Regions from separate parts of the Paenibacillus sp. FSL H8-0261 genome, predicted to be linked through region 3. Evidence: riboswitches for the same ligand, from Rfam matches in the RefSeq annotation. Region 3 holds a riboswitch; each other region holds the start of a gene.
What was found. Region 3 has a riboswitch for cyclic di-GMP ahead of MHI27_RS03190 (transglutaminase family protein). Riboswitches for the same ligand answer to the same signal wherever they lie in the genome.

Region 1: it holds a riboswitch for cyclic di-GMP, as region 3 does, so the genes downstream of both, MHI27_RS02420 (choice-of-anchor A family protein) here and MHI27_RS03190 (transglutaminase family protein) in region 3, are expected to answer to the same signal.
Region 2: it holds a riboswitch for cyclic di-GMP, as region 3 does, so the genes downstream of both, MHI27_RS21695 (thiamine pyrophosphate-binding protein) here and MHI27_RS03190 (transglutaminase family protein) in region 3, are expected to answer to the same signal.
Region 4: it holds a riboswitch for cyclic di-GMP, as region 3 does, so the genes downstream of both, MHI27_RS04915 (glycosyl hydrolase) here and MHI27_RS03190 (transglutaminase family protein) in region 3, are expected to answer to the same signal.

What each region holds. Positions count from the first base shown of each region.
Region 1 covers NZ_CP150297.1:544,683-549,863, forward strand. The annotation lists gene MHI27_RS02405 (NAD(P)H-dependent oxidoreductase) at 1-436, shown strand, start outside; gene MHI27_RS02410 (helix-turn-helix domain-containing protein) at 501-875, opposite strand; gene MHI27_RS02415 (hypothetical protein) at 1,261-1,653, opposite strand; cyclic di-GMP riboswitch class I at 2,146-2,236, shown strand; gene MHI27_RS02420 (choice-of-anchor A family protein) at 2,347-4,683, shown strand; gene MHI27_RS02425 (alpha/beta hydrolase) at 4,856-5,181, shown strand, end outside.
Region 2 covers NZ_CP150297.1:4,858,072-4,863,252, reverse strand. The annotation lists gene MHI27_RS21695 (thiamine pyrophosphate-binding protein) at 1-1,471, opposite strand, end outside; cyclic di-GMP riboswitch class I at 1,590-1,685, opposite strand; gene MHI27_RS21690 (methyl-accepting chemotaxis protein) at 1,876-3,126, opposite strand; gene MHI27_RS21685 (YafY family protein) at 3,249-4,205, opposite strand; gene MHI27_RS21680 (SDR family NAD(P)-dependent oxidoreductase) at 4,379-5,181, shown strand, end outside.
Region 3 covers NZ_CP150297.1:715,617-720,797, forward strand. The annotation lists gene MHI27_RS03170 (phospholipid carrier-dependent glycosyltransferase) at 1-194, shown strand, start outside; gene MHI27_RS03175 (glycosyltransferase family 2 protein) at 295-1,275, shown strand; gene MHI27_RS03180 (GtrA family protein) at 1,265-1,669, shown strand; gene MHI27_RS03185 (class D sortase) at 1,703-2,353, shown strand; cyclic di-GMP riboswitch class I at 2,478-2,558, shown strand; cyclic di-GMP riboswitch class I at 2,667-2,747, shown strand; gene MHI27_RS03190 (transglutaminase family protein) at 2,761-3,570, shown strand; rRNA gene MHI27_RS03195 (16S ribosomal RNA) at 3,942-5,181, shown strand, end outside.
Region 4 covers NZ_CP150297.1:1,130,317-1,135,497, forward strand. The annotation lists gene MHI27_RS04910 (sugar phosphate nucleotidyltransferase) at 254-1,627, shown strand; cyclic di-GMP riboswitch class I at 1,764-1,843, shown strand; gene MHI27_RS04915 (glycosyl hydrolase) at 1,856-3,406, shown strand; gene MHI27_RS04920 (glycosyl hydrolase) at 3,560-5,080, shown strand; gene MHI27_RS04925 (discoidin domain-containing protein) at 5,132-5,181, shown strand, end outside.

The DNA.
Region 1 (5,181 bases), 170 kb from region 3:
GCTGTACAAAGCCTATCCCGATGAAAAAATCAACGTGGAAAAGGAACAACAACTGATTGAAGCGCATGATAAGCTCGTCTTACAATTCCCTGTCTACTGGTTTAGTAGTCCACCTCTGCTTAAAAAGTGGCTGGACGAAGTATTTACTTACGGATGGGCATATGGTTCGAAGAGTGATAAATTAAGAAATCGAAAAATCGCATTAGCTGTAACTGCCGGAGGAAGTGCAAAAGACTTTAGTGAAGAAGGTAAACTCGGCTACGGGCTTGACCGTATTTTATCTCCCTTTGACACGACTTTTTTGTACTGCAACGCTGATTATCGTTCCTTCTATGCCATTTATGGCACGGAATCTGAGACGGTAGGAAGTACGGATTACTTGAAGAAATTGGATGTCAGTTCGCAAGGCTATGTTGAATTTATCGAAAATATGTAATTAGAATTGAAACAAAAAGCAGCATTTTCATTAATGGAAATGCTGCTTTTGTCATAAGTTGTCGTTAAATCGTAAAAGGTATTGTTATCTCTTGCGCGGCTGGAACGAAGTTTTTCTCTCCCCAAGTGCACATCATATCCAGCACCGGAATAAGCGATTGGCCCTTCTCGGTCAAGGAATACTCAACTTTAGGGGGAATCTGGGGGAATTCCTCGCGCCTGACGAGACAGTCGGCTTCCAGTTCTTTCAACATAACGCTTAACGTCTTAAAAGGTATTGTGCCGATACCCCGTTGCAGTTCATTGAACCGCACGATCTTGTTTTCAGAGAGATAGTAGAGAATAGTCATTTTATATTTACCACTAATGATAGACAAGGTGTAGCCAAAGCTAGTGTCCTTCTGCTGAATGCCAGGTGGTATACAGATTTCATCACTCATGGGCTATTACCCTCCTTCAGAAAATATTCAACGAAAAGGCAAACGCCTGTTGTCGCTACGTACTCAGGTCCCGACTTTATTATGTTTTACAACCTGCTATCAAGTCATCCTGCGAGCAACGAACTCACTATATCATTTTGAAACAATTAGTTCAAAGCACTCGTGGCTAACTATCAAGCGGATAGCCTAAGCGACGAATTGAAGTTTTTTAATGTAATTTTCATGTGAGCATCATCTTATTTTCAGGTTCAAGGTATATATTGAAGACACCAAACACCCCCCAGTGTTTTGTGGTATAAATCTCTCAGGTCTTGCCAACTCCCATGGTAAGGCCTATTTTTTTGTTCGCTAATTAAATGGGGGAGGGGGCAGCTTCTTCGCTACTTCACTTAATCTGATACTGCTCTTCATAGCTCTTAAAAGATGAAATATCCAGACCGAGATATCTGCGCATATGAATGGCAGCTTGGGCAGCGACAATGTCGTTTAACAGCAGCATTCGTTCATGGTAGCCACGACATATAAATTTGGCTTCTATCCCCGTGTTAAGTCTGTTCTGCCCATAAACCTTGATTCCCCGTTTTCTCATCTCTGAACGAACATCTCTTAGATCTGTTGTAGCAACTGCTGCGGCTGTTTCAAGAACCTCCAGATAGGGGGTGGGTGTTCGTAAATGTGCAGATAGAATGGCGGAGTCCCGTTCGAAAGCTGATAAAATCATCGGAAGCAATAAATAAGATTTCACCAGCATGTTGTCCCTGCTTTCAGCTCTATTCATGAATCTCATCACCTCTAATGGGAACGTATATTCGTATTCTACCCCGATATTCCAAAAATAATCAATGGTATTTCTAAACAGCTAGTCCGATGTGATTGAATTCACAACTAAATTAGAAAGAATAAAATATATTAAAATTGTAATAATAAAAAATAATGCTTCAGACTTATATAAAGGGAGAATTAGGATGAATGAGGAAGGAAGTCTCCGCCGTGGAATGGTATTTGGTTTGATTCTAAGTATTCCATTATGGATATCGATATTAGGTTGGATAAAGTTACTTTAAAATTAAAGGAAAACCTTTGTGTGAAGCGCCTTTAGGCGCTTTTTTTTGTGCTTGCTTACGCGTATGAATATCAAAAGGAATTGATTGACAATTGTGGGGATGGAGCGCTAAACTATTATTAGTTCAAAAGTATTAAAAGTCATAGACGATTATTTAATAGGATGCTTAAAATGCTAGTTCTAATCTGCAAGTCAATACATATATTATCATGATAATAGCAAACCGCCTGAAAGGGTGGGACGCAAAGTCCAGGAGTCTAAAGTGTCTTAAATGCGCTATGACCGTCCGACTGCCATGAGAAGGGAATTCCACTTCTTTTTTGGCGGTCTTTTTTGTTGTTAGGTCCTTTAGAGTTTCTGGTAATTATTCTGATTGAATATAAATCATAGATTTAGGAGGTGTGCTTTTTGAAAAGAAGAATGAAACCGCTGCTAGCACTAATATTAGCGGGGATTTTGACAGTAGGTAGTGGTCTTTCTGGAGGTCATTTGGTAAATGCGGCTGGGGAGGTGCTTCCCTATACTCCTACACCTGTGTTAGGTATTGCAGGGAATTTTAATACTTTTATTTTTGGCGATTTCAAACAATCTAATGATCAGGTTCATGGGCGCCTTGCGGCCAAAGGTAATATTACTTTGCAGAATTACGGCGTATCCAAGGATAATCCAGGTGGAGATGTTCTTATTGCTGGTAATGACATCAGTTTTACTAATGGGACTGTTCATGGAGCATCCGTTTATGGTGGTGTTTTTTCCAGCAACGGTGTAGATCTTAAAGAACCAGCGAGAAAAGGGACTCCTATTGATTTTGATGCTGAAGAGCAATTTCTTATTGGACGTTCTAATGAATTCTCTTCGCTTGCTACAATAGGAACTTTCAAAAAGGAATATGGGAAAATAACGATTGATGCTCCGGAACCATTTAACGTTCTTAATCTTAGTGCTGCCGATTTCGCTGGTGCTAATGGCTTACAGTTTAATATTGCAAATAGCGCCACAGTTATCATTAACGTTAGCGGAAGTTCAGTTAACATTCCAAGCTTTCAAATCTGGGGAGGTAGCCCTAACAAGGTATTATTTAATTTTTATGAAGCTAGCACTGTTGATATTGGAAGTTTAACAATAGAAGGAACTATCCTAGCTCCGCTTGCAAAAGTAACTTATAATTCCGGTGAACTGCATGGGACGCTGATTGCAAAGGGATTTGCTGGTGGGGTGCAGATGCATTGGTATCCATATGGAGGGGAAGAACCACCTCCGACACCAACGCCGACCGTGACACCAACACCGACGCCGACCGTGACACCAACACCGACGCCGACCGTGACACCAACACCGACACCAACCGTGACACCAACACCGACGCCGACCGTGACGCCAACACCGACGCCGACCGTGACACCAACACCGACGCCGACCGTGACACCAACACCGACACCAACCGTGACGCCAACACCAACGCCGACCGTGACGCCAACACCGACGCCGACCGTGACGCCAACACCGACGCCGACCGTGACACCAACACCAACGCCGACCGTGACGCCTACGCCGTGCGTGACACCGACACCGAAGCCAACACACACACCAAAGCCAACACCAACGCCGAAGCCAACACACACACCAAAGCCAACACCGACACCGAAGCCGACACACACACCAAAGCCAACACCGACACCGAAGCCAACGCACACACCAAAGCCAACACACACACCAAAACCAAAACCAACACCAACGCCGATCGTGACGCCAACACCAACGCCGACCGTGACGCCAACACCAACGCCGACCGTGACGCCAACACCAACGCCGACCGTGACGCCAACACCAACGCCGACCGTGACGCCAACACCAACGCCGACCGTGACGCCAACACCAACGCCGACCGTGACGCCAACACCAACGCCGATCGTGACGCCAACACCAACGCCGACCGTGACGCCAACACCAACGCCGACCGTGACGCCAACACCGACGCCGACCGTGACGCCAACACCAACGCCGATCGTGACGCCAACACCAACGCCGATCGTGACGCCAACACCAACGCCGATCGTGACGCCAACACCAACGCCGATCGTGACACCAACACCAACGCCGACCGTGACACCAACACCAACGCCGATCGTGACGCCAACACCGACGCCGATCGTGACACCAACACCAACGCCGACTCCGTCGTCGGAAGTGACGCCAACACCAACGCCGACTCCGTCGTCGGAAGTGACGCCAACACCAACACCGACACCGTCGTCGGAAGTAACGCCAACACCGACACCGTCGTCAGAAGTAACGCCAACACCGACACCGTCGTCAGAAGTAACGCCAACACCGACACCGTCGTCAGAAGTAACGCCAACACCGACGCCAACGCCGGAGCCTCCGGTGTTCCCGACACCAACACCATCATTTGTAATTGGCACTATCGTTGTTAATGATGATCCTGTACCGTTGGGCCCTGTAGCATCGTCGACTCCAACACAAGTACCAACACCAACACCGTCGAGCAACACAGAGGTACTTGTTGATGATGATGAGATTCCATTAGGACCAGTATTGACAGTAACACCAACGCCGTCACCAGAGGATATTGCTGCAGTGGATGATACAATCCCGCTAGGTAATCCACCTGTGGATGAACTTCCAAAAACGGGAGAATCAAGTTCAGTCCCTTATTATGTAACTGGTCTAGGTTTTGCACTTATTGGATTGCTAATGAGAAATAGATTCTCGAGCAAGAAATAATAAACGGTGATTGTAGCTTGAATACAAGTTATGCCGTGAAGAATAGTAAAGCCGCTTTCGGGACATATTCCGATGGCGGTTTTCTTTTGTTACGATTGTTATATTTTGGCGCATTCTAAGTAGATGTTATACTGATTTACAACGGATATGAGGAAAGGACGGGGAAGATGAATTGGTATGGTTCTTCATTAGCGCTGTCATCGTCATAGGAGCTCTGATCTATGCGGGCTTTTTCTTTTATGGAATTGCTATTAAACGAGCACCGAAGGAATTCCTGAGTAATAATCGTGATTTGAAGGTTGATCCACCGGTTGCCGGGGCTTCTTGGGGTGAGGGGAAGGATTGGATCTCCAGTCAGAGCTTTGAGAATGTGGAGATTACATCTGAGGACGGGCTACAACTAAGAGGGTACTTGCTCCTTTCGGATCGTGCTGAAGGTCGTACGGCGATTTTAGCTCATGGTTATTCTGGAAAAGGGAAGGATATGGGGGCGTACGC
Region 2 (5,181 bases), 2.7 Mb from region 3:
CATCCATAGGGACTTCGTAGATAGTTCCGTCAATACGTCCTGTAGTTTTTTCCATACCTTTTAGAGCCATATCTAGCTGTTTATTATTCACAACAATGAATATGACAGGAATATCCTTGCAGACAGCAGCGTTAATCTCTGCGCCTAGCATCATAAAGCAGCCATCTCCTGTAATGCAGAAGATCGTTTCTTCTGGAGCAGCAACCTTTGCACCAATCGCCATTCCGATGGAATTACCCATACAAGCAAAGTAAGCATCGAAAACAAAACTGCCCGGTTTCTTAACCTTGTACCATTTCGCAGCATGGAAACCGTGACTTCCATCATCAACAAAGACTGTGCTGTTATAAGGAATCAAATCACTCATCGTACTCAAGACCGATGCAAGTGAAAGGTTTGGTAAAATCGGAGGCTCTTCGGTATAATCGGAATTTGTCGGTGCTTCGCGTTTTGTGATGTTGTTCGTGTCAATATTATTGAGATAGTAAACTAGATTGTCGCGTAGATCTCCAGTCACTGGAATCGTTTTAGAGAACAATATTTTTCCGACAAAAGTCGGATCGCTATCAAACTGAATTAATGTTGCAGGATGATTTTCCCTTTTAAGATTACAAATAGTCATATCACTTAAACGTGACCCGAGAACGATAAATAGATCACTTTGATTCAGCAAGTCATCCCCATGGGTACAACCGCCTACTCCAATTGGACCGTGATAGAGTGAATGATCCCAAGCTATAGCCCCTTTACCACCTGGAGATGTAACTACAGGAATATTAAATGTTTCCGCTAATTGAATTAGCTCACTATGTGCTCCTGAGCGGTTAACGCCCTTACCTGCGATAATTATTGGATTCTTAGAGTTATTTATAGCATCAAGTACACGGTCGATATTAGCATGGCTAACCAGTGATTCGCGTTCAGGGATTACAATATTACATTCCTCTAGCAATTCCGTTTGTACATCAAAAGGAATACAAAGGTGAACTGGACCACGATTACCGCTCAAAGCAATGGATATGGCATGATTAAAGATTGTGTTAAAGTGATCTCCACGTTCAATAAGCTTGCTATATAAGGTGGCAGGTCTAAACATATCAGCTAAATCAGCTAGAAAAGAGGTAGAGTCCTGACATTGGGGAATTCCAAGCTCTTTAATAGATTGATGGCCAGTAATAAATAGGACAGGTAGGTTGTTAGCCTTAGCATGTGCTGCTGCAGTTAATAGGTTTGTTCCACCAGGACCTGAAGTACCAAAAGCTACACCTAGTTTTCCAGTTTTAAGCGCATACCCGGCTGCTTCGAAGCCGGAACTGGACTCATGTCTCCCAGGAATAAATTCAATACCGTAATCTACCATTTTAAGAACAATAGGACAAATGGATTTCCCAATAATACCAAAGGAATGGGTAACACCTAGGTTCCGTAGTGCTTCCGACATGTAATCTGCGACTGTCTTCAAAAAATACACCTCACAAGTTGATTGTTATTTTAAAATCAAACATTAGAAAACCTGTGCTCTGAATTAGGGCACAGGTTGGTGGCATAAATCGCCATAGAGACTGAACAATAGTTCAGTCGTCTTGGTTTTCTGCAACCTGGCAGTCATGGCCTCTGATTAAAAATGAGGCTGTAGATCCATGGTTTTGCGTCATCCTCTTTCGAAGATTTTGCCAATATTAATTTTAAAATTTATAAGAAGAATTTTCCTTTACAATATATTCCTAGAGTACCTTTGTCAATATATTTTCGCAAATTAACTCGAATTTTGACGAAAGTCTTGTCCAACCTATGAAATAATAGATATAAAAAAACTCCCCCTAAGTCAAAACTTAGGAGGAGTTTTTGGACTTGTTTATATGATTTGCAAGTGACTTAAAACTTGAAAATATGGATAGTCTTCTGTAGATTAAACACAGCCTGTGTCATTTTCTCAGTTTCTTCAGCGACGGACTGCAGGGCATTAATTTGTTCATTCATAGCGGCGGATACTTCCTCGGTGCCGGCAGCGGTTTGCTGTGTGATTGCAGAGATATTCTCTATTGCACTTGAGATTTTCAAGGCACTTTCCAACATCAGATCACTTTCAGCAGAGAAGGAAGAGATTTGCTCGGTAATATACTGCACACTTTGCACAATTTGAGCAAAGATATGAGCAGATTGAGTGATCATCTCATTCTGTACCTGTACGACTTCTTCGTTGATAGCGATATTGTCAATCGCTTGTTTGATATCAGTTTCGATGCTCCGAACTAAGCCAAAGACTTCCTTCGTTGAAGCCGTTGATTCTTCGGCAAGTTTACGAACCTCCTGTGCGACTACAGCAAATCCTCGACCATGCTCCCCGGCGCGTGCTGCTTCGATGGAGGCATTCAGCGATAAGAGGTTGGTCTGTTCAGCGATCTCTGTGATGGTTTTTGTAATCATCGTAATTCCGCGAGCATTATGAGACAGGGCTTCGATAGTATCAGCTACTTTTTGAGTAGCCTGGATGTTTTTGCGCATGCCTTCAGCTTGAGTATCAACGGACTGCCGTCCTTGTTCAACTAGTTCTAATGTATGTATTGAACGTCTGTTCATTTCTTTCGTTGAGTTCGTATAATTGGATACTTTATTCTCAATATCTTTAATGGATTCTGTCATTTCAGCGATATCCGTAGATATTTCATTTGCACCAAGAGCTAGCTCGTTAGACGAAGAGGCTACCTGTGCCATGACAATTTTCAAATTCTGATTCTTATCTTCGATTCCACGGCTTGCATCCATAACTTGACGAGTGATTTGTGATGCTTCTGTCAAAATCTTCTTGAGCTTGTCAATCATAGTATTAAAGGAACGACTTACGTCCCCCATAGAGCCGTTCTCATCGGCTCTACTAGTAAAATCCCCTTTTGAAATACTATGAGATACATTCGCGATGTCATCAAATGAAGATGTAAGCGTTCTCTCGATAAAGCGGGCCACGGGGAAAGTTAGAGCAGCAAGAACTACGATTAGAACAATACCCAAAATAATGTTGCCTAAGATCATAAAAGTAACTAAAACAGGAATGGCAAATAGTGCGGCAACGAGGTAACATCCGGCAACAATTCTTTGTTTTAACGGAAGTTTATGCATCCAGTTCATTGGTATAATGTCCTCCTTATTAATATTATGTATTGGTGTTATTATATGGGATTTAAAGGTGATTGGTCTATAGTAAGAACTGACATAAATCTTCTTTTCGGAGTAGTTCTTTAGATTTCGTGTCAAAAATCCTCATAAATAGCGGAAATTTTTGCGATAGCAGACTTTACCATCTCTAAAAGTTCTTGCGGTGAAAGTACAATAACCGAGGGACTAAAAGAAAGGATTATCCGGCAGGCCGACTCGATCGTATTAAATTCGGCATCTACGTTTACCCACTCTGCTTTGCTAGTTGGCTCTATCAATTGGACAGAGACGAATCTTTCTCGCTGTAATTCTTTTAAGACAGAGGTTCTAACCCTTAGCTTTACTTGATACTTTGGCAGTGCTGCTTTAAAGGCCGTGGTGGACTCTTCCCAGTACTGTTTTAAATCAAAGTCATCAGGTCTTTTAAACCACTCATGTGTCTCCTCAACGTTAACTAATCTGGACACACGAAAGGTCCGTAGTTCATCTTTGCTTTTGGCTACGACATACCATACTCCGCGTTTTGCAACTAACCCAAGAGGTTCAATGAAACGGACCGTTGTCTCGTTGCTCCGGAGATAAGTGATTTTTACTTTGCGGTCCTCCCAAAGTGCTCTCTGCAGTACAGAAAGGAACGGATAAGTCTCATCCGAAGGATGCCAACTGGCGCCATCAATATGAATACGCTCGCTTAGGTAATTTGCTGGGTTACTAAGTCGATGTGAGGATGCAGCCTCTAGTTTGAGAAGAGCGGAAGAGTAGTCGTCTTGTATCCCCAGATCCTTCATTATAGATGCGTCAGCGGACAGAAGCAGTGAACCAATCTCTTGTGGCTTCATTCCCGTTAGGGAGGTTCGGTACCCTTCAGTAAGCATCCAACCTCCTTCACGACCACGTTCAGCTAAAATGGGTATTCCTGAAGCACTTAATGCTTCCATATCACGAAACACAGTTCGTTCTGATACCTCGAGTGTTTGGGCCAATTCTCTAGAAGTCATTTTTCCACGATTTTGCAACAGAAGTAATATTGATAACAAACGGTCGGCTCTCATTAGGCTATTGTACCTCCTCGAATTATTGATTAGACGATCACCATTAATCATTTCTAAATCATGATTATATTATATATGTCAGTTGATGTCATATATACGGGCTATACTTATAAAACGTAAGGAATGTTCACAGAATTTTGAAATCCGAATTCAGGTGGAAAGGGTTGAGGGCTATGACATTGAAAGGGAAAGTCGCATTGGTTACCGGGAGCAGCAGAGGTGCTGGGAGAGGGATCGCTCTAGAACTAGCAAGAAGAGGTGCTTTTGTCTATATTACAGGGAGGACCACAGATGTATCCGTCACAGAGCATATTAAGGGGAGCATAGATAGCGTACTTAGAGAAATAAAAGAGAGTGGAGGTTCTGGTGCGGTAATACGATGTGACCATACGAAGGATCAAGAAACAGAAGCAGTGATCCGCCAGATCGCTGAAGAGCAAGGTCGGCTCGATATCTTAGTTAACAACGTATGGGGAGGCAATGATTTAGCTATCGAGCAGAAGCCTTTTTGGGAGCTGCCTACAGCTCATTGGGACAATATGTTTAATGCCGGTGTGAGAGCACAGATGATCACAAATTATTACGCAATTCCCTTGATGCGCAAGGCAAAAACTGGTGGTCTAATTATCCATACAACCTTCTGGGATCATTATAAATATTTAGGCAACTTTTATTATGATCTTTCTAAAAATGCACTTTTACGTATGGCTTTCGGATTGTCGAAGGAGTTAAAGGATGACGGCATTGCGGTTATGCCACTTTCACCTGGATGGATGAGAACAGAAGCGGTTCTAGAAGCCATGAATACAGATGAGGAACATTGGCAAGAAGTTGAGGAACTGAAAATGAGTGAATCGACGACATATATTGGTCGAGCAGTGACTGCACTAGCCGCTGATCCAGAGGTTATGTCTATGTCCGGTGAGCCACAGCAGGTTGGAAAGCTTGCTGAAAAGTATGGTTTTACTGATATTGA
Region 3 (5,181 bases):
TTATGATTCTTGGTATTGTATATATAATGAAGTTGCTAGATAGTAAATATCCTGAGGCTCGTTATGTTAGTTATGTCTATGTGGCTGTTGCTTTACTGCTCTTTGTCGCGTTCTATCCTGTCCTGTCAGGGATGCAGGTAAGCGGAGATTATGTGAAGGATATGCTGCGTTGGTTCCCATCTTGGGTTTTCTAAGATTTTTTAACAATATCTATAACAATAAGTTTATGCTTACAGCGTTATTATGAAGTACAGAAAGATGTAACGCTCCATAAAGCTTTTAGGAGGAATAAAGGTGAAAGCCAGATATAGTGTAATTGTACCCATGTTCAATGAGGAGCAAGTAATTAGCGTTACTTATGAACGTTTGAAAAAAGTAATGGACGAATGCGGCGATACTTATGAGCTAGTCTTCGTTAATGACGGAAGTCGTGATCGTTCGGCCCAGATGATTCGGGAGATCAGTGATCGGGATGAATGCGTCAAGCTAATTGACTTCTCGCGTAATTTCGGACATCAGGTAGCAATTACAGCTGGCATGGACTATGCCGAAGGTCAAGCGGTTGTTGTTATTGACGCTGACCTTCAAGATCCACCGGAGGTCATTTTGCAAATGATCGAGAAGTGGAAAGAGGGCTATGACGTTGTGTATGCGAAGCGGCTGAAGCGCCGTGGAGAAACGATGTTCAAAAAGGTAACGGCCAAGATCTTTTATCGATTGCTCAGCAGCATGACAAGTGTAGACATTCCCACGGACACAGGTGATTTCCGTCTTATTGATCGTAAGGTATGTGATGTCTTGCGAGGTCTCAAGGAAAAAAATCGATATGTCAGAGGTTTAGTGAGCTGGGTCGGCTTCAAGCAGACGATGGTGGAATATGAGCGGGAAGAACGATTTGCAGGAGAAACTAAGTATCCTCTTAAGAAAATGATTCGTTTTGCGCTGGATGGGATCACTTCCTTTTCGCATAAACCACTTAAGATTGCTACGTATGTCGGATTCTTTCTTTCCTTCTCCAGCTTTCTCTATTTATTCTTCGTATTGTTTCAAAGAATCTTTTTCACCTCATGGACGGTTCCAGGTTGGGCTTCCATTGTAGGGGTCAATTTGCTCTTTAACGGTATCGTTCTGATGCTGCTAGGTGTAATCGGTGAGTATATTGGACGGATTTATGACGAGTCTAAGGATAGACCGTTGTATATTGTCAGTGAGACTATAGGATATCGTAACGAAGAAGAAGTGGATCGCCGGAAGGATTACAAAGATGTCAGATAAGAACTTTCGGACTGCTTTCATACAGTTTCTCAAATTTAATGCTGTAGGTCTGGTAAACACCCTCATTGATTTCGTAATCTTCACATTACTGAACTCACTTGGGATGGTATATGCGTTGGCACAGGTGATTTCTTATAGTGCAGGGACAGCGAACAGCTTTATTTTGAATAAAAAAGTAACCTTCAAGGATCGTGATCGTGGCAATAAAGAGGGTTTTGATAAGACGCAGTTGCTGAAGTTTATCGTACTGAATCTGGTGGTACTCGGAATATCGCTGTTGCTAATGCATCTGTTGACTGACAAACTAGGCATTCAAGTGTTGATCTCTAAGGTATTAGTAACGTTTGTGACGGTGATCATTAACTTCTTCGGAAGTCGTAAATGGGTATTCTAAAGTTCAGTAGAACAATCTACGGAGGTGAAAATCATGCGTAAATTCTCGTATGTGCTCATACTGGCGGGGATCCTTATCATGCTCTATCCAAAAGCTAACGAATGGTATAACGACTGGCAGCAGGATAAGCTATTAGAATCGGCTGAACTGAGCACCAGTGAAAGTACTCCACCACCTGATCTGAAGAGCAGATATGCCGAGGTCACTCAGCTACTAGCGGAGGAATCAGCTCTAGATGCACAAGCACAGCCGCAAGAAACAGAAAAGCCGGAACCAGAAATTGAAGTGGGTGGCAAAGTTATCGCATTAATTGAGATCGATAAGATCGATCTGAAGCTGCCTGTATTAGAAGGGGCTACTAAAGCGAATATGAAGCATGCCGCGGCCCATATGAAAGAAACAACTCCAATAGGAGAAATAGGGAACGCCGCAATAGCTGCACATAGAGCTAGAACTACGGGCAGATTGTTTAACAGGCTGAATGAGGTTGTGATTGGGGATACGATTACGGTAAAGACTAGCGATCAGACTTATAATTACGAGGTTTATGATATTTCTGTTGTACTTCCTAGTGATGTGTCTGTTCTAGACGGGAATAACAAAGATAAAATTCTTACTCTAATTACGTGTGACCCACTAGTAGATCCTACACATCGTTTGATTGTTCATGCCAAGCTTTCCTAATCGTTGACGAGAAATAACAAGAGAATTCAAATACAGAGAAATAACTATAAAATAATAGTAAATCTAGCAATTTTGTTCTTGTTTACGAGGATAAATATGGTAGTATAAGACTATAAAAGCTAAACACGATAAACGGCAAACCTATCGAAAGGTAGGGACGCAAAGCTAAAGGGCCTTCCCGTAAGGATGGCAGCCAGTTACCGAATGAAGAGGCTTTTTTTGTTTTTATAAAATATATAAGAATCTTAGATTCATATTTCTACTTGGACTGATTCTGTTAATTTGTCTAGTGAAATTAGAACAGATAGAGCTTATACGATAACGGCAAACCTATCGAAAGGTAGGGACGCAAAGCTAAAGGGCCTTCCCGAAAGGATGGCAGCCAGCTACCGAAAGGGGTTTTATCCGTGAAAAAGGTTTATTTTATGATGGTGGCGCTGTTCGTACTGATTACTGCGGTTCCGGTAAGCACAGCTCAAGCCGCAAGTGTAGATGCAAGCTGGTTGATTACATCGAAAGTGGCTCAAGGTGTTATTGGAATTAACTATGATATTCCGAAAGATAAAAGAATCAAACTCATGATCACTAAAGACAACAGCAGCTATACATATAACTTATATGCTTCTGGACAAGCTGAGGACTTCCCTTTACAACAAGGTAATGGTACTTATAAGGTTTCTGTTCTTGAGAACACAACCGGCAATAAATACAAAGCGTTATATTCCGAAGTAGTAGACGTAACCATGAGTGACTCGAATTCCGTATATTTGGGCTCCGTACAGAATGTGAAATGGAGTTCTTCTGATAAAGCGATCCTTAAGGCAAAAGAGCTTATAAAAGGCAAAACTACAGATGAAGAGAAAGTTAAGGCAATCTATAACTATGTAGTTGCTAATGTACAATACGATTATTCTCTTGCTAATAACGTAACAACAGATTACATTCCGAACATTAACAACACTTTGAATACTAAAAAAGGAATCTGCTATGACTATGCTTCTCTTTTTGCCGCAATGCTGCGTAGTGTAGATGTGCCTGCTAAATTGGTGATGGGGAATACTAGCTACGTTACGCAATACCATGCATGGAATGAAGTGTTGATGGATGGGAAATGGGTTACTATTGATACAACGGTAGATGCATCGTCAGCGAAGAGTAAGAAGAATACGGATTTTATTAAGGCTTCAAGTAAGTATACTGCAGCAAAATACTATTAATTTGCATCGATAAATTCATAACTCTATTAAATAAACAACCAGCTTAATTATTAAGCTAGTTGTTTATTTTTCTATTAGGGGTTGCTTTTCTATGAATAGATAGGTTATTATAGTTAAGCGTTGTTAGACAGCGTACAGGCAATGTTTGAGAGAGTTATATAAACGGCTTTCGAAAAATAAAGCTTGCATTACTGAGAACAACATGATATATTATAAGAGTTGCTGCTGAGACATTAAACGGCGCCAACGAGAACTTGATCTTTGAAAACTGAACAACGAGTGAGTAGGAAATCACGAAAGTGAAATCCAAAATTAGAGAATTAATTTTCTCGTCAGATGTTTCAAAATGAGCATATCGCTCTTTTCAATACTAATTGGAGAGTTTGATCCTGGCTCAGGACGAACGCTGGCGGCGTGCCTAATACATGCAAGTCGAGCGGAGTTACTTTGAAAGCTTGCTTTCAAAGTAACTTAGCGGCGGACGGGTGAGTAACACGTAGGCAACCTGCCCCTTAGACTGGGATAACTACCGGAAACGGTAGCTAATACCGGATAATTTCTTTTTTCTCCTGAAGGAAGAATGAAAGACGGAGCAATCTGTCACTGAGGGATGGGCCTGCGGCGCATTAGCTAGTTGGTGGGGTAACGGCCCACCAAGGCGACGATGCGTAGCCGACCTGAGAGGGTGAACGGCCACACTGGGACTGAGACACGGCCCAGACTCCTACGGGAGGCAGCAGTAGGGAATCTTCCGCAATGGACGAAAGTCTGACGGAGCAACGCCGCGTGAGTGATGAAGGTTTTCGGATCGTAAAGCTCTGTTGCCAGGGAAGAACGTCCGGTAGAGTAACTGCTATCGGAGTGACGGTACCTGAGAAGAAAGCCCCGGCTAACTACGTGCCAGCAGCCGCGGTAATACGTAGGGGGCAAGCGTTGTCCGGAATTATTGGGCGTAAAGCGCGCGCAGGCGGTCATTTAAGTCTGGTGTTTAAACCTTGGGCTCAACCTGAGGTCGCACTGGAAACTGGGTGACTTGAGTACAGAAGAGGAAAGTGGAATTCCACGTGTAGCGGTGAAATGCGTAGATATGTGGAGGAACACCAGTGGCGAAGGCGACTTTCTGGGCTGTAACTGACGCTGAGGCGCGAAAGCGTGGGGAGCAAACAGGATTAGATACCCTGGTAGTCCACGCCGTAAACGATGAGTGCTAGGTGTTAGGGGTTTCGATACCCTTGGTGCCGAAGTTAACACAGTAAGCACTCCGCCTGGGGAGTACGGTCGCAAGACTGAAACTCAAAGGAATTGACGGGGACCCGCACAAGCAGTGGAGTATGTGGTTTAATTCGAAGCAACGCGAAGAACCTTACCAGGTCTTGACATCCCTCTGAATCCACTAGAGATAGTGGCGGCCTTCGGGACAGAGGAGACAGGTGGTGCATGGTTGTCGTCAGCTCGTGTCGTGAGATGTTGGGTTAAGTCCCGCAACGAGCGCAACCCTTAACTTTAGTTGCCAGCAGGTAAGGCTGGGCACTCTAGAGTGACTGCCGGTGACAAACCGGAGGAAGGTGGGGATGACGTCAAATCATCATGCCCCTTATGACCTGGGCTACA
Region 4 (5,181 bases), 410 kb from region 3:
AAGAACGGAAAGGGAATTTGGAACTGTAGAAACGGAGTGTTCGCCTTTATCCTCGGATTTCTACCGCTGGCGGCGGTTCAAATCAGGAAATCTGAGGATAACAGCGATCGGAAGTCCAAAATCCCTTGGAGTGGTTCATACCTAATAAATTTTTTTAAAAATGCATCCGCTCGAACTAAGGCTAAGCGGAAGCTATACGTTTTGATAACAATTCAATTATGCTCATTTCCATATATTAAGGAGGGTTCATTCTATGAAAATGGTACTTCTATCAGGCGGTTCAGGTAAACGGTTATGGCCGTTGTCCAACGACTCACGTTCAAAGCAATTTCTAAAGGTACTTGAAAGCCCTCAAGGTGAACCAGAATCCATGGTACAACGTGTCTGGAGACAGCTGGAGGAAGCGGGGATGGCAGAATCATCTTATCTGGCTACCGGCCGCGGCCAAGTAGAAATGATACAAAGCCAACTGGGAAGTCATGTGCCGATTATTGTTGAACCGGAGCGTCGGGATACTTTTCCGGCTATCGCCTTAACAGCTACCTATCTTTATTCAGTGGCAGGTGTTTCTCCAGCGGAGACGGTAGCAATATTGCCTGTTGACCCTTATGTAGAAGCATCCTTTTTCGATACCATAGCTATGCTTGAGGGGACCATGCTGGAAAGTGGAGCAAATCTGGCACTAATGGGTGTTGTTCCTGAACATGCCTCAGAGAAATACGGATATATTATTCCTACCACAGAAGAGGCGGGGGGGAATGGTTTTATGAAGGTGAGTCACTTTCAAGAGAAACCAGACCGCATACAAGCAGAACAGCTCATCGAGCAAAATGCATTGTGGAATTGCGGAGTGTTTGCCTTCCGCTTAGGGTACTTGTTAGATATTTTGCAGCGTAAAGGGTTGCCTTTAGGATATGAAGAATTGCAGAAGCAGTATAAGCTATTGTCTTCCATCAGCTTTGATTATGAAGTGGTGGAGAAAGAAGAACATATTGTGGTGCAGCCGTATGATGGATTCTGGAAGGACCTTGGAACGTGGAATACGCTGACAGAGGAAATGAGCAGCAAGCATGTAGGAAAAGGTTTTGTAACGGCGGATTCTGAGGGGACTTGCTTGATTAATGAGCTGGATATTCCGATTACGGTAATTGGTGCGAAGGATCTGATCATTGCGGCTAGCCCGGATGGGATTCTAGTTACCCATAAAGCTGAGAGCCCACGGATTAAAGAAGTGCTGAAGACCTTTGAACAAAGACCGATGTACGAGGAACGCCGCTGGGGCCATTACAAAGTTATTGATTATGTGAAATATGATGAAGGCAATGAAGTGCTGACCAAACGGATTTTTATATCCGAGGGGAATAATATCAGCTATCAATTACATCGCAAGCGTAGTGAAATTTGGACAATCGTCAGCGGCGAAGCAAGTATTGTGCTGAATGAGAAAAAACATAATGTGAAGGCTGGGGACGTGGTACGTATACCGGAAGGAACGAAGCACGCGATCCTTGCTTTGACGGATGTCGAGTTTATAGAGGTACAGACGGGTTCTGAATTAGTAGAAGAAGATAACATTCGTATTACTTTAGACTGGAATGATATAGAACTACAACAATTCATTTCATAGGTCTAACCTATCTATTTAACCAATCCAAAATTTCTTGAAACAGGTAAATTGACTCAATTATCAAAAAAAGTCATAAAAACACTAAATATATCATTAATTGTCGTCGATACTTACGGTAAGAGAGATTATTTCTCTTAAATTGAAAAGGCAAACCTATCGAAAGGTAGGGACGCAAAGCTATAGGGCCTTCGAAAGAGTGGCAGCCTGGCTACCGAAAGGGAGATTATTTTGAAAGCTTACCGTACGTATCGATTATTTGGCGCATTTCTGTCACTCGTCTTGTTTCTGACTGCACTTCCGCTTACTGTTGGAATTTCGCCGTCTGTTGTCATAGCTGCTTCAAATTCTGGAACGCCAGTTACCCCAGGAGCCTCACCTGAAGCCGTAAAGCTGCTTAACTATTTTTACTCGATCTCAGGAAAAGGTATTATTGCTGGTCAACATGACTATTTAGAAAGTCCAGATGAAATTAACAATATGCTGAAGGGAACCAGCGGACAATATGCCGCTCTTCACGGTTATGAACTGGGCGCGATCAGCGGTCAGTCAGAAGGAACGATGGCCTGGCAGCGTCAAAATGTGGTGAACAGCGCCATCAACTGGAATAAAGCGGGCGGGATCGTAGCTATGACTTTTCATGCTAACCTGCCGGGCACCTCTTATGACTGGGATAATGTGAAAAAATCACTTAGTCAGAATGAGTTCGATAGTTACGTTACACCGGGTACCAAGCAATATAACAATCTGATCGCTGAACTTGATAAGGTGGCAGTCTCTTTAAAAAGCTTGCGCGATGCCAATGTTCCGGTGCTTTGGAGACCCTATCATGAAATGAACGGGAACTGGTTCTGGTGGGGGAAGAAAAATAACTTTTCTAAACTTTGGAATATTATGTATGACCGTTTTGTTAACGTTCATAAATTAAATAACTTGTTATGGGTATGGAGTCCGAATGCTCCCAATGTTTGGTCAGATCCTTATGCGCTAACTTATCCAGGTGCTGATAAAGTAGATATTCTGGCAGCAGATATATACGAAAATGATTTCCAGCAAAAATACTATGACAGCTTGTTGAGTCTAGCCGCAGGCAAACCGATTGCGATCGGGGAGAATGGTGAAATGCCTAATCTGGAGAAGCTTCAGCAATCACAAAGTAAATGGACGTATATGATGAGCTGGGGAAAAATGCTTTACGAGAATAACAGTGCAGATACAATCAAAACATTTATGAATAGCAACTATACCCTAACTAGAGATAAATTAAATACTAGTGTGGTACCGACACCTAGCGCCGCACCAGCGCCGGCACCTTCCGAAGAAGAGGGGGAGGCAGCAATTCCTCTCGCGAAGGGGCTTGCAGGAGAGTATTACAACAACATGCAGCTATCGGGAACAGCAGCTCTTACTAGAACTGATGCAATTATCGATTTCAATTGGCGGCAAGGATCGCCGGATGCCGCCCTCGGTATTGATCGTTTCTCCATACGTTGGAGCGGTAAAATTAAGCCATTATATGATGAGCAATATACATTTTACACTACCTCAGATGATGGCATCCGTGTGTGGGTGAATGGGCAATCCGTGATTGATAGTTGGACTAAGCAAAGTGGTACTGAGCGTAAGGGTAATATAACGCTGAAGGCTGGCCAGCTATACGATATCAAGGTGGAGTATTACGAAAATGAAGGCGATGCGAGAGTCCGCTTGATGTGGGAAAGTGCTAGTCAAGCTAAAGAGACAGTTCCAGCAAGTGCACTTTATCTTCCGGATGTCTCCTGATTGATGAAAATTAAAGGTCGATCCTTAGTAGCTCTGCGTTATAGCAGAGCTACTAAGCTATAGTCCTCATTAGGTCAGAAGACGATTGTCCGATAACAGGTATGTTTATTTAGCACCTGTGGAGGCAGTACAGCTACCGAAAGGAGGATTTATTTGCGTAAATATTATAAGCAAAACAGATTGTTGTTTACTATATTACCGGTGTTTATTATTTTTTCCTTGCTGCCTTGGGGAGAGGTTAAGGGTCTTCCGAAGGCTATGAGTGTTTCTTCCTCTCTTCCTCCGGCTATACCAAGCAATCCATCAGCTTCTGAAGAAGCCAAGCAACTGCTGAGTAATTTGGTGAATCTACGTGGCAAAGGAATCCTGTCTGGCCAGCATGATTATCTAGAAAGTCCAGATGAACTGGTTCATAAGCTGAAGAATACATCGGGACAAAATGCCGTTCTACATGGTTATGAATTGGGGGCAATTAATAATCAACCCGAAGGGACGATCGCAGAACAGCGACAAGCTGTTATAGACAGTGCAATGGAGTGGCATCAAGAGGGTGGCATTGTAGCCATGACATTCCATCAGAGTTTGCCGGGGACTTCTCCGGAATGGTCCAATGTAAACAGAAGTCTCAGTCAAGAGAAGTTTAATGCTTATGTTACGCCTGGGACGGCTCAGTATAAGAGTCTAATCTCTGATCTAGACGAGATCGCTGGCTATTTGGGACAGCTGCGTGATGCCGGAGTTCCAGTCTTATGGCGACCTTACCATGAAATGAACGGCGGTTGGTTTTGGTGGGGGAAAAAGGACAATTTTTCAGCGCTTTGGAATATTGTCTATGATCGTTTTGTAAACACACATCAACTGAATAATCTACTGTGGGTGTGGAATCCAAATGCGCCGAATGAATGGGCAGATCCTTATGCTGCATATTATCCGGGTGCGGATAAACTCGATGTTCTGGCTGCGGATATCTACAATAACGATTATAAGCAGTCCTACTATGAGGATCTGCTCGCACTTGCTGAAGGTAAACCTATCGGAATCGGGGAGAGTGGACAGCTGCCGAACCCGGAAGTATTAACCGAGAAACAAAATAAATGGGTCTATATGATGACCTGGGGAAAATTACTGACAGAAAATAATACGCTACAGTCAATTAAAAGCTTTATGAATGACTCGTTTATAGTATCGAGAGAGGATTACGTTCTCACAACAGGAGGCCCTTCGATAGCACCGGTAATCCCGGTAACCCTAGCGGGTTTAACTGGAGAATACTATAACAATACTGATTTAGAGGGAGAAGCGGTACTTATCCGCGATGATCGTAAGATTGATTTTAATTGGCATGGCGGGTCACCTGCACAGGAGATAGATGAAGATCATTTTTCTGTTCGCTGGAAAGGGAAGCTCAAACCTAAATTCAGTGAAAAATATACGATTTCGGCATCCTCTGATGATGGAGTCCGTGTCTGGATTGACGGAAAGCTGATCATCGATAATTGGAAGAATCAAAGTGCAACCCTTCATAAAGGAAGTATCCCGCTCACAGCCGGAACACTTTATGATATCCAAATTGAATATTATGAGAATGAAGGAGATGCTAATCTTCGCTTGCTGTGGGAGAGTTCCAGCCAGAAGCAGCAGGTGATTCCACAAGGGGCATTGTTCCTTCCTTAATCTAATGAAATGATAGGGTTAGACATTCCGGAAGAAAGAGAGGACCTATGGATGGGAATAACGAGGAGAATATCTAATAGAAAAAATAGGATAACTGCAAA